2 regions of the Acidovorax bellezanensis genome follow, and region 1 is predicted to be linked to the other one. Evidence: riboswitches for the same ligand, from Rfam matches in the RefSeq annotation. Region 1 holds a riboswitch; the other holds the start of a gene.
The links. Region 1 has a riboswitch for glycine ahead of gcvT (glycine cleavage system aminomethyltransferase GcvT). Riboswitches for the same ligand answer to the same signal wherever they lie in the genome.
Positions count from the first base shown of each region.

Region 2: it holds a riboswitch for glycine, as region 1 does, so the genes downstream of both, N0K08_RS16345 (trimeric intracellular cation channel family protein) here and gcvT (glycine cleavage system aminomethyltransferase GcvT) in region 1, are expected to answer to the same signal.

Region 1 covers NZ_JAODYH010000007.1:389,792-397,045, forward strand. The annotation lists gene N0K08_RS15795 (ABC transporter ATP-binding protein) at 1-240, shown strand, start outside; gene N0K08_RS15800 (amino acid permease) at 494-1,981, shown strand; gene N0K08_RS15805 (amidohydrolase family protein) at 2,058-3,581, opposite strand; gene N0K08_RS15810 (fatty acid--CoA ligase) at 3,616-5,202, opposite strand; glycine riboswitch at 5,330-5,439, shown strand; glycine riboswitch at 5,452-5,568, shown strand; gene gcvT (glycine cleavage system aminomethyltransferase GcvT) at 5,640-6,806, shown strand; gene gcvH (glycine cleavage system protein GcvH) at 6,892-7,254, shown strand, end outside.
Region 2 covers NZ_JAODYH010000007.1:509,569-516,822, reverse strand. The annotation lists gene mnmC (FAD-dependent 5-carboxymethylaminomethyl-2-thiouridine(34) oxidoreductase MnmC) at 1-1,012, opposite strand, end outside; gene N0K08_RS16345 (trimeric intracellular cation channel family protein) at 1,031-1,642, opposite strand; glycine riboswitch at 1,843-1,933, opposite strand; gene N0K08_RS16340 (oxidative damage protection protein) at 1,983-2,255, opposite strand; gene N0K08_RS16335 (sulfate ABC transporter substrate-binding protein) at 2,394-3,416, shown strand; gene N0K08_RS16330 (hypothetical protein) at 3,457-3,663, shown strand; gene N0K08_RS16325 (VOC family protein) at 3,660-4,031, shown strand; gene N0K08_RS16320 (CysB family HTH-type transcriptional regulator) at 4,028-4,966, shown strand; gene N0K08_RS16315 (pseudouridine synthase) at 5,058-5,615, shown strand; gene N0K08_RS16310 (ankyrin repeat domain-containing protein) at 5,794-6,816, shown strand; gene N0K08_RS16305 (glutathione S-transferase) at 6,830-7,254, opposite strand, start outside.

The DNA of each region.
Region 1 (7,254 bases):
TTCGTGCTGCAGCTCACGGCGCGCATCGTGAGCGAGGCCAAGCTGACCACCATGATGGTCACGCACAGCATGCGCCAGGCACTGGACGTGGGCGACCGCACCATCATGCTGCACCAGGGCCAGGTGGTGCTGGACGTCAGCGGCGAGGAACGCAAGCGCCTGGATGTGCCCGACCTGCTCAAGATGTTCGAAAAAGTGCGCGGCGAAAAGCTCGCCGACGACGCCTTGCTGCTGGGCTGATCGCCGGCAGTTCAATTTTCCTTAAGCCCCTTTAGGGTCTTGTGGGATTGAGCTGCCGACGCTGCGCAAATCACGCACAATTCCGCTTTTCATCGCCGGGCCGCCCCAAGATGAAACGTGCCCCCCTGGGGGGCAGCGACCACACACAGTGGGAAGCGTGGGGGCCATTTTTCAAGGGCCGCAGCAGTGCGGCCCTTTGCGTTGCCCGCCCACAAAGCGGCCGCGCAATGCCAGGACCACAGGAACAGAACCCATGAGCGACAACGCTTCCCCACCCAGCAGTCCGGCCGAACCCGGCCTGCGCCGCAGCCTCAAGGCGCGCCACCTGTCGATGATCGCCATCGGCGGCTCCATCGGCACCGGCCTGTTCGTGGCTTCGGGCGCCACGATTTCCCAGGCCGGCCCGGGCGGCGCCCTGCTGGCCTATATGGTGGTCGGGCTGATGGTCTACTTCCTGATGACCAGCCTGGGCGAAATGGCCGCCCACCTGCCCGTCTCGGGCTCGTTTGCGACCTATGGCAGCCGCTATGTCGACCCCGGCTTCGGCTTCGCCCTGGGCTGGAACTACTGGTACAACTGGGCCGTGACCATCGCCGTCGATCTGGTCGCCGCGCAGCTGGTGATGGCCTACTGGATTCCGGATGTCAACGGCATGGTCTGGAGCGCGCTGTTCCTGGCACTGATGTTTGGGCTCAACGCCATTTCGGTCAAGGGCTTTGGCGAAGCCGAATACTGGTTTGCCGCGATCAAGGTGGTCACGGTGATCGTCTTCATCGGCCTGGGCCTGGCCATGGTGCTGGGCATCATGCAAGGCGGCTCGCCCGACGGCCTGTGGGGCAATCTGGCCAACTGGACCGTGGGCGAGGCGCCCTTTGCGGGTGGCTTCGCCACGCTGATCGGTGTGGCCATGATCGTCGGCTTCTCTTTCCAGGGCACGGAGCTGATCGGCATCGCCGCCGGCGAGTCCGAAGACCCGGCGCGCAACGTGCCGCGCGCGGTGCGCAAGGTGTTCTGGCGCATTCTGCTGTTCTATGTGTTCGCCATCCTGATCATCAGCCTGCTGCTGCCCTACAACGACCCGCAGCTGTTGCGCAACGACGTCAGCGACATCAGCGTCAGCCCCTTCACGCTGGTGTTCGAGCACGCCGGCCTGCTGTCGGCCGCGGCGGTGATGAATGCAGTGGTGCTGACTTCGGTGCTGTCGGCGGGCAACTCCGGCATGTATGCCTCGACCCGCATGCTCTACAACCTGGCCTGCCAGCGCATGGCGCCGCAGATTTTCCGCCGCATCAACAGCAACGGCGTGCCGATGATGGCCCTGCTGGCGACCACGGCCGTGGCGGCCCTGTGCTTTCTGACCAACATCTTCAGCCCCCAGGCGGTCTACATCTGGCTGCTGAACCTGTCGGGCATGACGGGCTTCATCGCCTGGCTGGGCATTGCCATCAGCCACTACCGCTTCCGCAAGGGCTATCTGGCCCAGGGCCTGGACCTGGGGGCGCTGCCCTACCGCGCGGCCGGCTTTCCGTTCGGCCCGATTTTCGCGTTCATCCTGTGCCTGATCATCACCCTGGGCCAGAACTACCACGCCTTCACCCAGGACCGCATCGACTGGGGCGGCGTGATCGCCACCTACATCGGTCTGCCGGTGTTCCTGCTGATCTGGCTGGGCTACCGCCTGGTCAAGGGCTCGCGCATCGTCGATTACAAGGACATGCAGGTCAAGGCCGAGCCTTACTGAGGCCAGGCCCCGGTTTCCAAGCCAGCACCGCTTTGCCTGTGCTGGCTTTTTTTGCGCCGGCAGGCCACTCCAGCCCTCACGACGGCAGCCGCAGGAACCGGTAGGCGTTCTGCCAGAAGAACGCTTCCCGGTGCGCGGCATAGGCCGGGCGGTCCATCAGCGCCAGAAACACATCCAGGTAGCGGCGCGTGCGCGAGACCACATCGGGCATATGCCAGTCCGAGCCATAGGCCATCTTGTCCAGCAGTTCGTACGGCCGGCCCGCGGCCCGTGCCGACTCGCGCGCGCGCTGGAGATTTCTCTCGAAAACGGCCAGGCGCGCATCGACCAGCAGCTCGGTCATGTAGCCGACTTCGCAATAGACCTGGGGATAGGTCGCGCACAGCTCGGTCACGATGCGCGCGAAGTTGTCTTCCTCCTGCCACTGTGCATCGGTCTCGGCCATCCAGCCCGGCGAATGCAGCGGCCCGTTGGCCATGCGCCCACCGCCCGCATGGCCCAGGCACAGGCGCAGGCCGTGCCAGCGCGGCTGCTGCAGCACTTCGCGCCAGTAGCGCGGGTGGGCGTAGCCGCCGAGCTTGAAACGGGTCTGAAAACCCACGGGGGTGCAGTGCGCGAACACCGGCAGGTCGCGCTCCACGCAGAAGTCGAGGAAAGCATCGACCCGGGCCTGAATCATGGGCTCATTGCCCATGGGCTTGATGCCCATGCCGGGGTAGAACTTGAAACCGACAAAGCCTTTGGCCTGCGCTTGCAGGGCACGCTCCTGCCAATCCACACGCCGCGGATCGAAAGCGCTGAAGCCGAACAAGCGCGCCGGGTACGTGCGCTGCAAGGTCTGCATGCGGTCCTCCTGCACCGGATGCAAGGGATAGAACGGCGACTCGTGCCCGGGATAGGCCAGCTGCATGTCCAGCAGATAGTGCGCCGACTGCAAGGGCGGCAGACCCGGGCCGTAGCCCGCCCAGAGTTTGTGCAGCAACTGGTCTTCCGAATGCAGCAAGGTCAGGAAGAACGCCAGGTAGTTCGTGGCCTCGCCCCAGGCCTGGGGGTCCATCAGCCGGGTCACGATCCACAAGGCCCTCTTGACCACCTGCCTGGCCCAGCCCAGAAAGCCCGCGAACCGCCCGCCCGCCTCCAAAGGCTGCGCCGTGGGCATGGCCTCATCCGTCGGCAGCGGCACGGACCAGCCTTCGGCGGCGTAGTCCACGCGGTCCAGACTGTCGAGGATTTCCATCAGCTCCGATGCGCGCAATCGGTCGAACACCGGCGCATCCAGCGCCTGGTCCAGCAGCGGCGCCGGCCCCAGCTCCATGGCCGCCAGCGAACCGGTGCTGAGCAGCAATTCGTGCTCGGCGACACGCCAGATATGTTCCAGGCACTCCTCTTGCAGCGCATCCAGGGGCGACTGCGCGAACACGGCTTCGACCGGCACCGCCGCATAGGCCGAACCGGTCAAGGCCTGCAGCAGACGCGCGACCTGCTGGGCCAGGCGGCTTTCGTCCCGGCCCATGGCGTGGGCGATCAGGCTGGCCAGCGGCACATAACGCGCATTGAACAAATGCGTGTGCAGATCGAATATGCGTTCGGGCATGGGCATGGCATCTCTCCTGTGAAGAGGCCCGGCCCGCGGGCTAGGCCGGCACGCGCAGCAAGTGCTTTTGTATCTTGCCGCTGGTGGTCTTGGGCAGGCTATCGACAAAATGGTAGCGCCGCGGCCGCTTGTAGGGTGCCAGACGATCGCCCTGCACCAGGTAGGCATCGAGCAAGGTGGCGTCGGCCGGGGCCGCGCCCTTGCGCACCACATGCGCCACCACCACCTGGCCCCAGCGCGCATCGGCCTCGCCGACCACGGCCACTTCCAGCACGCCCGGATGCTCGATCAAGGCATCCTCGACTTCGCGCGGGTAGACGTTCTCGGCGCCCGAATTGATCATGTAGTCCAGCCGGTCGCGTATCCACAGGTAGCCGTCGGCGTCGAGATGGCCCATGTCGCCCGTGTGGTACCAGCCATGGGCCAGGGCGCGCGCATTGGCTTCGGGGCGGTGGAGGTAGCCGGCCATCATGCAGGGGCCGCGCACCAGGATTTCACCGACTTCGCCGACGGTGCAAGGCTGCGCCGGATCACTGGGGCTGCCGTCCGCGGGCAGCTGGGCCACGACCAGGTCATGGCTCAGCGCCGGCAGTCCGGCCGAGCCCGCATGCGACAGCTGCTCGTGCGGATAGAGCACCGACATGCAAGGGCCCATTTCGGTGGTGCCGAACACCTGGACCAGGCCCGAGCCCACCTGGCGCGTCCATTCGCGTATCAGGTGCGGCGCCATGGACGCGCCGCCATACTCCACCAGGCGCAGGCTGCGGGTGTCGCGCGCGGCGAGTTCGGGCGCGTTGAGCAGCATGGAGACCATGGTCGGCGCGGCAAAGAAGAAGCTGACTTTTTCTTCCTCGACCAGGCGCCAGGCCTCGGCCGCGTCAAAGCGCCGCTGCAGCACCAGCGTCGAGCCCACCTGCAGACGCGGCAGGAAACTGGTGTGCAGCTCGGCCGTATGGTTGAGCGGCGCCAGCGACAGGCCTACGTCTTCGCGCCTGAACTGCATCACCTGGTGCATCAAGGCGTTGTGCGCGATCTTGCTGCGGTGGGTGTGCAGCACGCCCTTGGGCCGGCCCGTCGTGCCGCTGGTGTACATCAGGATGCAGGGGTCGGTTTCGTCCACGGCGATGGCCGGCGCCTGGCTGGATTGGCCTGCGGCCAGCGCGCTCAGACGCGCTGTCGTGCCTGCGGGCGAGACATCGCCAACTCCCTCGTCGGCGTAAATCCAGTGGGCCACGCCGGCGCTCTCGCCCGCCAGCAAGGCCTGGGCACGGGCCACGACTTCGGCGCCTTCGCGCTCGAACACCAGAGCGCGGGCCTGGCCGTCGCCCAGGATGAAGGCCAGCTCCTGCGGCGCGAGCCGGTAGTTGATGGGATTGAACACGGCGCCTATGCGCGCCGCGGCCAGCAAAGTGAAGACAAAGGCCGGCGTGTTGTAGAGAAACGCGGCCACCACATCGCCGCGCGCCAGGCCCAGCGCCTGCAAGCCATGGGCGTGGCGGTTGACCTCGGCTTCTAGTTGCGCATAGGTCCAGGCGCGGCGCTGGCCCCCATCCCAAGCCACCAGGGCCGTCTTGTGGGGCAGGTAGCGCGCAGGCCATGACAGGGTGTCGCCCAGGGTGAGTGGCATTGCAAGTCTCCAGAGTATTGGCAAAATCTGGCGCCAGTGTAGGCACTGCCTTATCGCTGGCGGGAATTTGCATATGGGCAGGAAACCGGCGGTCCGTGCGCCCGGAATGCGCGCGAAGCCGGTAGAATTTGCGCTGTCAGGAGAGAGTGCTGCGCGGCCGCTGGCTGCACGTCGCACCGCCGAAGGCGCAGGAGCTTCCCGCCCCAAACGCTCAGGCAAAAGGACTGACCAACGTCCGCCATCGCGCGGGCGTGCCTGGCTGGAGAGAGGCGGCCGCCGGACACGGCACGGTCGCCCACCGAAGGAGCAAACCCACGCCCACCGGCGTCGGTGAATCTCTCAGGTAAAGCGGACAGCAGGGCATTCGATCGCCACGGACTGTGCCATGCTTGTGCATGCGCGGCCCCGGCGCCGTGCCTGCCTTGGAGAGACCGACCATGACCGCTGTGCCCTGCCCCTCCGCTCCCCATTTCCCCAGCGCCGCGCCGGGCGAGCTGCTGCACACACCGCTGCACTCCCTGCACCTGGAACTGGGCGCGCGCATGGTGGAATTCGCCGGCTACCACATGCCGGTGCAATTCCCGGCCGGCCTGATGGCCGAACACACCCAGACCCGCCAATCCGCGAGCCTGTTCGATGTCTCCCACATGGGCCAGCTGCGCCTGGTCGGCGGCGGCGCCGCTGCGGCGCTCGAATCGCTGATGCCCATGGACCTGCAAGACCTGGCCGTCAACCGCCAGCGCTACGGCCTGCTGCTCAATGACCAGGCCGGCATCCTCGACGACTTGATGCTGGTCAACCGCGGCAACGACTTCCTGCTGGTGGTCAACGGCGCCTGCAAGAAGGCCGACCTGGCCCATCTGCAAGCCCGTATCGCCAACCTCTGCGAGATCGAGCCCCTGGGCGAGCAGGCCTTGCTGGCCCTGCAAGGCCCGCTCGCCGCGAGCGTGCTGCAGCAGTTGGTGCCCGGCGTGCAGCAGCTGCTGTTCATGGACGGCGCGGCCTTTGTCTGGGAAGGCTGCGAGCTGTTCATCACCCGCAGCGGTTATACCGGCGAAGACGGTTTTGAGATTTCCCTGCCCGGCCCGCTGGCCGAAGCCTTTGCCCGGGCCCTGCTGCACCACCCCGAAGTCGCGCCCGCGGGCCTGGGCGCGCGCAACTCGCTGCGCCTCGAAGCCGGCATGTGCCTCTACGGCAACGAGCTCGACGCCAGCACCACCCCGGCCGAAGCCGGCCTGCTGTGGGCCGTGCAGAAAGTGCGCCGCTCAGGCGGTGCGCGCGCCGGCGGCTTTCCCGGCGCCGACCGGCTGCTCGCGCAAATCGACCAGCCCGCGCTGCGCAGCCGCCAGCGCGTGGGCCTGCGGGCGCTGGAACGCATACCGGTGCGCGAGCCTGCGCCCCTGCACGACGACAGCGGCCGCCAGATCGGCCAGGTCACCAGCGGCCTGCTGTCGCCCAGCCTGAACCAGGCCATTGCCCAGGCCTATGTGGAGCCCGCCTTTGCCGCGCCCGGCACCCGCCTGCACGCCCTGGTGCGCGGCAAGCCCGTGCCCATGGAAGTCATTCCCCTGCCTTTTGTGCCCAGTCGCTACCACCGCGGCTGAGCATGTCCGAAATACCCCCGGCGACGGGATACAGTGCGGACTGGCTTTTCTCACCCTGTCTTTTTTGCTTTTTCTTGGAGTCTTCATGAGCGTTCAATTTTCCAAAGACCATGAGTGGATCAACGCCGCCGACCAGGCCGCTGCTGTCGTCGGCATCACCGTGCATGCCCAGGATGCGCTGGGTGACGTGGTGTTCGTCGAGCTGCCCGAAGTCGGCAAGACCTTCGCCCAGGGCGAAGTCGCTGGCGTGGTCGAGTCCGTCAAGGCCGCGGCCGACATCTATATGCCCGTGAACGGCGAAATCGTCGAAGTCAACGAAGCCCTGCGCGACGACCCTTCGCTGGCCAATTCCGATCCACTGGGCGCGGGCTGGTTCTTCAAGATCAAGCTCAGCGATCCGGAGCAGCTGTCCGCCTTGCTGGACGAGGCCACGTACACGGCCTTTACA
Region 2 (7,254 bases), 120 kb from region 1:
CGCAGTGCTGCCAGTCGCGGCCCGGCACCAGCAGGGCCTGGGCATGTTGCAAGCCGGTGCGCACGCCGCTGCGCGACAGGCGCGACAGCAGGCTGTCATCGGGCGAGACATGGGGGGCGAGCAGGCCTGCCGGCAGGCCCGAGGCGCCGGCGGCGGGCGCTTCGGCCTGGTCCAGCACCCGCACCTGCCAGCCGCGCTGCGCGAGCTGGTAGGCCACGGAGGCTCCGGCCAGCCCGCCGCCGATCACGATGCAGTGGCGCTGGTCGATGGGCGGCAGCGCCATGGGCCGGGCCCAGGCGTCGCTGGCGCGGCGCGGCTCCCAGCGCGGCGCGAAGCAGGCCTGGAGGTTGTCGCGCTTGGGCGGCACGCCCGGCATTTTTTGCACCTCGAAGCCGTGTTGGCTCAGGGCGTCGCGCACGGCCCGGGCAATGGTCCAGCTGGCCAGGCGCGTGCCGCGGCGGCAACAGCGCGCCACGGCCTGCAAGGTGTAGGCATCCCACAGTTCGGGGTTGCACTTGGGGCTGAAGCCGTCGAGGTAGACCGAGTCCACGGTCGGCAACTGCTGGCGCAGCTGGGCGCGGGCGTCGCCTATGTACAGCGTCAGCAGCACCCGCCCGCCTTCGAACGACAGGCGGTGCACGCCGGGCAGCAGGCCCCAGAACTGGTCGGCCAGATGCTCGGCCAGCGGGCGCAGCGCCGGATCGCGGGGCGCGGCGCGGCGCATGTCGTCGCTGCTGACCGGATAGGCTTCGACGGAGACGAAATGCAGGCGCTCGGGGCGGGCGGGGTCGGCTTTCCACGCGGCCCAGGTGACGAGAAAATTCAGCCCGAAGCCGAAGCCGGTTTCCAGGATGCGCCACTGGGGCTGGTGGGCCCAGGCCGCAGGCAGGCCGCAGCCGGCGAGAAACACCTGGCGGGCCTGGTCCAGGCCGCCGTTTTCGCTGTGGTAGCGGTCCGAGAAGCGGGGGCTGTAAGGCGTGCCGTCGGGCAGCCAGTCAATGGTTTCGGACATGGAAATCAGGAAAAGGCCTCACTCCCAGCGCTGCTGGTAGGAGAACGTGGGCAGGCGCCATTTGAAGTGGATGGCCATCATGCGCATCGCCAGGCCGCCGGCAAAGCAGATGGCGGTGCTGATGCCGGTGTTGACTTCGAAGGCCCGCAACACCAGGAACAGCACGCACACCGCCAGCGACACGCTGGCATAGAGCTCGCGCCGGAACACCACCGGGACCTGGTTGCACAGTACGTCGCGCAGGATACCGCCGCTGATGCCGGTGAGCATGCCGGAAATGATGACCACGACCAGCGGGTAGTTCAGCTGCAGCGCGACGTTGCAGCCGATCAGCGAGAACGCGATCAGGCCCATGGCGTCCAGCAGCAGGAACAGCTGCTTGAGGCGCAGCAGATGGCGCGCGATCAGCGTGGTCAGCAGGCCGGCGGAAATGACCAGGTAGACGTATTCGGGGTGCTGGGTCCAGCCTATGGGGAAATGGCCCAGCACCATGTCGCGGATGGTGCCGCCGCCCAGGGCAGTGACAAAGGCAATCACGGCGACGCCGAAGATGTCCATGTTGCGCCGGCCGGCGGCCAGGGCGCCGGACATGGCTTCGGCGGTGATCGCCACGAGGTAGATCACCAACATGGTGTCGATGGGAGTGGCCAGGGGCTGGAGCGCGGGAAGGGGAGAAGACACGGAGGACAACTTTGTGTAGAAGCCAGTCCGTCCCTGACGGTGCTGGCACGCCTCTCCCGCTGTCCTTTTTACCTGAGAGTTTGGGCGCTGGGTCAGCGCTTGCCCCTTCGGTGAGTCGAGCGAAACCTCGACTTCTCTCCAGTTGGCGAATGATTTCTGCGGTTCCGGGTACCTGAGCGATTATGGGAGTTTGCGCCTTCGGTGAAAGCGCCTGGCGCCTTGCTCTCCCGCAGAAAGATGGGATTATCCCGTCCTCCCGGTGCCCCCGTCAATGCGGGGGCTGAGCTTCTTACTCGGTAGGAGGCACGTAGCCGGCAGCGGCGTCGGCACCGCCGCCGAAGAAATGGTTTTCCATCTGGCGTGCCAGGTACTGGCGCGCGCGGGCGTCGGCCAGGTTCAGGCGGTTTTCATTGACCAGCATGGTCTGGTGCTTGAGCCAGCCAGCCCAGGCTTCCTTGCTGACGCTTTCCCAGATGCGCTTGCCCAGCTCGCCGGGATAGGGAGGAAAGTCCAGGCCTTCAGCGTCTTTGTCGAGCTTGATGCAGTGAACGGTACGTGCCATGGGGAGAGGTCCTTGTGCTGACTTCAGATGTTTTGGATATAACGAACTGAAATCTTATTGGTTTAAGTTTTGATGGGCTGGTTTCAGAATGCAAACAGCAGCGAAGAACCGCTGATTGCAACCTTCATCAAGGCCCAAATGACAATTCGCCGTCACTTTATCAAGTTTCCAGTACTTCTTGCGCTGACCTCCAGCCTTGCACTCACGGCGGCTCCGGCCATGGCCCAGTCCTTGACGCTGCTGAATGTCTCCTACGACCCCACGCGCGAGCTGTACGCCGAGTACAACCAGGCCTTCGCCAAGCACTGGAAAGCCAAGACCGGGCAGGTGGTGTCGGTCAAGCAATCGCATGGCGGCTCGGGCAAGCAGGCGCGCTCCATCATCGACGGCATCGACGCCGATGTGGCCACGCTGGCGCTGGCCGGCGACATCGACGCCGTGGTCAAGAACGGCGGTCAGGTGAACGCTGATTGGCAAAAACGCCTGCCGCACAACTCCGCGCCCTACAGCTCGACCATCGTGTTCCTGGTGAAGAAAGGCAACCCCAAGGCCATCAAGGACTGGGATGACTTGATCAAGCCCGGCGTGCAGGTGATCACCCCCAACCCCAAGACCTCGGGCGGCGCGCGCTGGAACTACCTCGCGGCCTGGGAGTTTGCCAAGCGCAAGTACGGCGGCGAGCCCCAAGCCAAGGAATTCGTCGGCAAGCTCTACCAGAACGTGCCCGTGCTCGACACCGGCGCGCGCGGCTCGACCATCACGTTCGTGCAGCGCGGCGTGGGCGATGTCCTGCTGGCCTGGGAGAACGAAGCATTCCTGGCGCTCAAGGAGTTCGGCCGCGACAAGTTCGACATCGTCGTGCCTTCGCTTTCCATCCTGGCCGAGCCCTCGGTGGCCGTGGTCGACAAGGTGGTCGACAAGCGCGGCACACGCGCCGTGGCCGAGGAATACCTCAAGTACCTGTATTCGGACGAAGGCCAGGAGATTGCCGGTCGCAACTTCTACCGCCCGACTTCGGAAAAGGCCAAGGCCCAGTTCGCCAGCACCTTCCCCAAGCTGGCGCTGGTGACCATCGACCAGGCATTTGGCGGCTGGGCCAAGGCGGACAAGGCGCACTTTGCCGACGGCGGCAGCTTTGACCAGATCTATACCCGCAAGTAAGCAGGGGCCGGCAAGGTCCGGCGCCGCAAGGAGAACCCCCATGAAGACCTGCCTGCAGTCCGCAGCCTGTGGCATCGCCCGGCCCGGCCCGGCTTGGCCCGCGTTGCAGCTGATCGCCACGACGGCGGCCAGCTGGAACCTGATTGCGCCGGTGCGCGCGCGCAAACGGGTGCGCCGCATCGCGCTGCGCGGCATCGCCCCGGCGCGGGCCCACAGCTGCAACACGTCTGCACAGGGCGGCGCATGAGCATCAGCGGCGTTCACCACTTGCAACTGGCGTTTCGCGCCGGCAGCGCGCAGGCCATGCAGCATTTCTACGGTGATCTGCTGGGCCTGGGCGAGTTGCCGCCAGACCGCGCCCAGCCAGGCGCCAGGCTGCGGTTTGCGGCCGGCGGTCAGCGCATCGATCTGGTGGCGGTGGCGCAGTGGCAGTCCCTGCCCAGCGCGTCCCACCTGGCATTCGAAGTGCAGGACCTGCCCGCGCTGCGCCAGCGCCTGCAGGCCGCGCAGTGGCCGCTGGTGGAAAACCAGGGCCTGACCGGATTTTCGCGGTTCTACCTCAAGGACCCGGCGGGCAATCAGCTCGAATTTTTGGAAGCAGAGTCAGTCACATGAATTTTCAGCAGTTGCGCTCGGTGCGCGAAACCGTGCGCCGGAGTTTCAACCTCACCGAGGTCGCGCAGGTGCTCTACACCTCGCAGCCCGGCGTGAGCCGCCAGATCCGCGAATTGGAAGACGAGCTGGGCGTGCAGATTTTTGTGCGCCTGGGCAAACGCCTCACCGGCCTGACGCCGCCGGGTGCGAGCCTGATGCCCATCGTGGAAAAACTGCTGTTCGAGGCCGACAACCTGCGCCGCGCCGGCCAGGACTTCAGTGCCAGCGAGCAGGGGCGGCTGGCGATCGCCGCCACGCATTCGCAGGCCCGCTATGCGCTGCCCCAGGTGGTGCGCGATTTTCGCCACCGCTTTCCCGAGGTCGTGCTGCATTTGCACCAGGGCTCGCCCCAGCAGGTGGCGCAGATGCTGCTCAGCGGCGAGGCCGACATCGGCGTGGCCACCGAAGCCCTGTCGGGCCATGACGCGCTGGTCACCTTGCCTTGCTACCGCTGGACACACAGCATCGTCGTGCCGCCAGGCCATCCGCTGCTCGACGTCCCAGGACCGCTGACGCTGGAGCAACTGGTGCAGTACCCCATCATCACCTACGAAGTGGGCTTCACCGGCCGGGCCCACATCGACGAAGCCTTCGCGCGCGAAGGCCTGACGCCCGACGTGGTGCTGTCGGCCATGGATGCCGATGTGATCAAGACCTATGTGGAACTGGGCATGGGCGTGGGCATCGTGGCGTCGATCGCGGTCGACGCCGAGCGCGACCGCCATCTGCGTCTGCTCGACGCCGGCCATTTGTTCGAAGTCAACCTCACGCGCCTGGGTCTGCGCCGCGGGGCCTGGCTGCGCGGCTATGCCTACCATTTCATCGAAAGCTTTGTGCCCACGCTCACGCGCGATGTCGTGGCGCAGGCGCTGGCCGTCGGACCGAGCGCAGGCTGAGCGGGCGAGGGGCTTTGGCCGGCAGCCTGCAGCGCTGCCCGGCGCATGCGGGAAAATCAGCGCTCCGTCACCGTTTTGCCTGTTGCCCGCGATGCCCCGTTATTTCCTGTTCCACAAGCCCTATGGCGTCCTGTCCCAATTCACGCCCGAGGACGGCGCGCGCTCGCTGGCCGAGTTCGGCCTGCCCAAGGGCGTCTACCCCGCAGGCCGGCTGGACAAGGACTCGGAAGGCCTGCTGCTGCTCACGGACGACGGCCCGCTGATCGAGCGCCTGCTCAATCCCAAGAGCGAAAAACCCAAGACCTACTGGGTGCTGGTCGAGCGGGTGCCGACCGAGGAGTCATTGCAACGCCTGCGCACGGGACTGCGCATCGAGGACTACCAGACCAAGCCCTGCGAGGCCGTTCTGCTCGATCCCCAGCCCGAAGTGCCGCCGCGCGAGCCGCCCGTGCGGCTGCGCAAGTCGGTGCAGGATGTGTGGCTGCAAGTGCGCATCGTCGAAGGCAAGAACCGCCAGGTGCGCAAGATGACCGCGGCCATTGGCCACCCCACGCTGCGGCTGGTGCGCCAAAGCATGGCGAATCTGCGCCTCGAAGGGCTGGCGCCTGGCGAGTGGCGCGAGATGGGGCGCGGCGATATCGAGTTCTAGCCAGCCCCGCTGGCCGGCTTTCGCATGTGCCCGGCAGCAAGTGCTAGGGTAAACACCTGCGAAACTGATTTCTGGCGTTTGTCACTAATAGCAGCAAAGTCGGGGGCAGCGCGTCGCGCTGTCTCGATCTTGTGCTTGCAATACTTATTTTGACAACAGCAATCAATTGGAGATTGATATGGCCACAGTCGCAGGAACAACGCTGGAATCTGTGTTGGCGCAACATTTCCCAATCCATGAGCAGAAATGGAACAGGGCCCTTGTTGATGCTGCCCATGCGAGACGGCCGGAAAAAATACAGCAGGCCGTACGTTCAGGCGCAGATATCAATGTGAAAGACGCCGATGGATATACGGCATTGATGATTTGCGTGACAAATGGAGATGTTGATTCGGTAAGAAATCTGAAAAACTGGGGCGCGGATCTTAGAGTCACAAGCACAGCAGAGGGGTATACCGCCTTGATGATTGCGGTCAATGCTCGTCTCGAGGGAGATCGCGACGCCAAGATGGTTGATATCCTGCTTGAAAGCGACGTCGGCACCAGTTATGTGGATTATCTCGCCCCTTCGGGTGGCCCTACCGCGTTGATGATTGCCCTGGATGCTGCAAAGGATGTTATCTCACTGAAGCTGATGGCTGCCGGTGCAGATGTCAACAAATTGAATGCGAGTGGGTACTCTGCACTGACTTATGCCGCGATGATCTCGGATTTGTCGACCATCAATTTCTTACTCAAGCAAAAGCCCATGCTGGCCATAAACCAGATGTGGGACGCTGTGGATCTGGCTCTCAAGCAGAAAAACATTTCGCTTTTCTTGAAGTTGTGGGGCGAGATTCAGAATCACCCTCAAAAATTCATTGATATTGGCGTGGCGTCGGTCATACCTGAAGCAGTGCGCAGGATCATTGAGCCTGAGAGTTTCGCTTCGCCCGGTCAAGATGCCAATATGACCATGCTTGTCGCCAATCATCCTGGTCCCAATTTGGCGAACAGCGCCCCGAGCGCATCCATTGCGTCAAGGGAACCGATTCAAGACGGCGAGGCGGGCGCGGCCCCATCGGCTGGCAAAGTCCGAAAGCAACGCCCGACGGTGGCTGATGACGATGACGTTTCGCAGGCAGTCAGACCCCATAACCTGACGACGACCACGCTGCAAGGACAGAGCGGTTTTGAGAAGGTCCAGTTGCCTTCTCCTTGAGCCCGGCAGTTCTTTACTGCGCGCCCGATACCTGGGCCATGAAGGTCGGTCCGGCCTCGCCGTCGCGCCAGCCGGGGTAGGTTTCCATCACTTCGGCGAACAGTGCGGAGTCTATCCAGCGCTGCAGCCAGGCCTGCAGCGCTGGCCAGGGTTGTTCGGCCCACTGGGCTTCGTCGATGCGTGCGAACTGGCGCACGAAGGGGCGCAGCGCCATGTCGGCGAGACTTGGGTGCAGGCCAAACAGGTAGCCGGTATCCGCCAACTGGTCGTCAAGCGCGGCCAGCCAGGTCAGGGCTTCGGCCTGGGCGTCGTTGACTTCGGCGGCGCTGTAGCGCTCGGGGTACTTGCAGCGGTCCAGTGCGGGCTTGAAGCGCGTGTCCAGGTCATGGATCAGGGCCAGCATCTCGGCTTCGTTGCCTTCGGTCGGGGTCAGCCAGC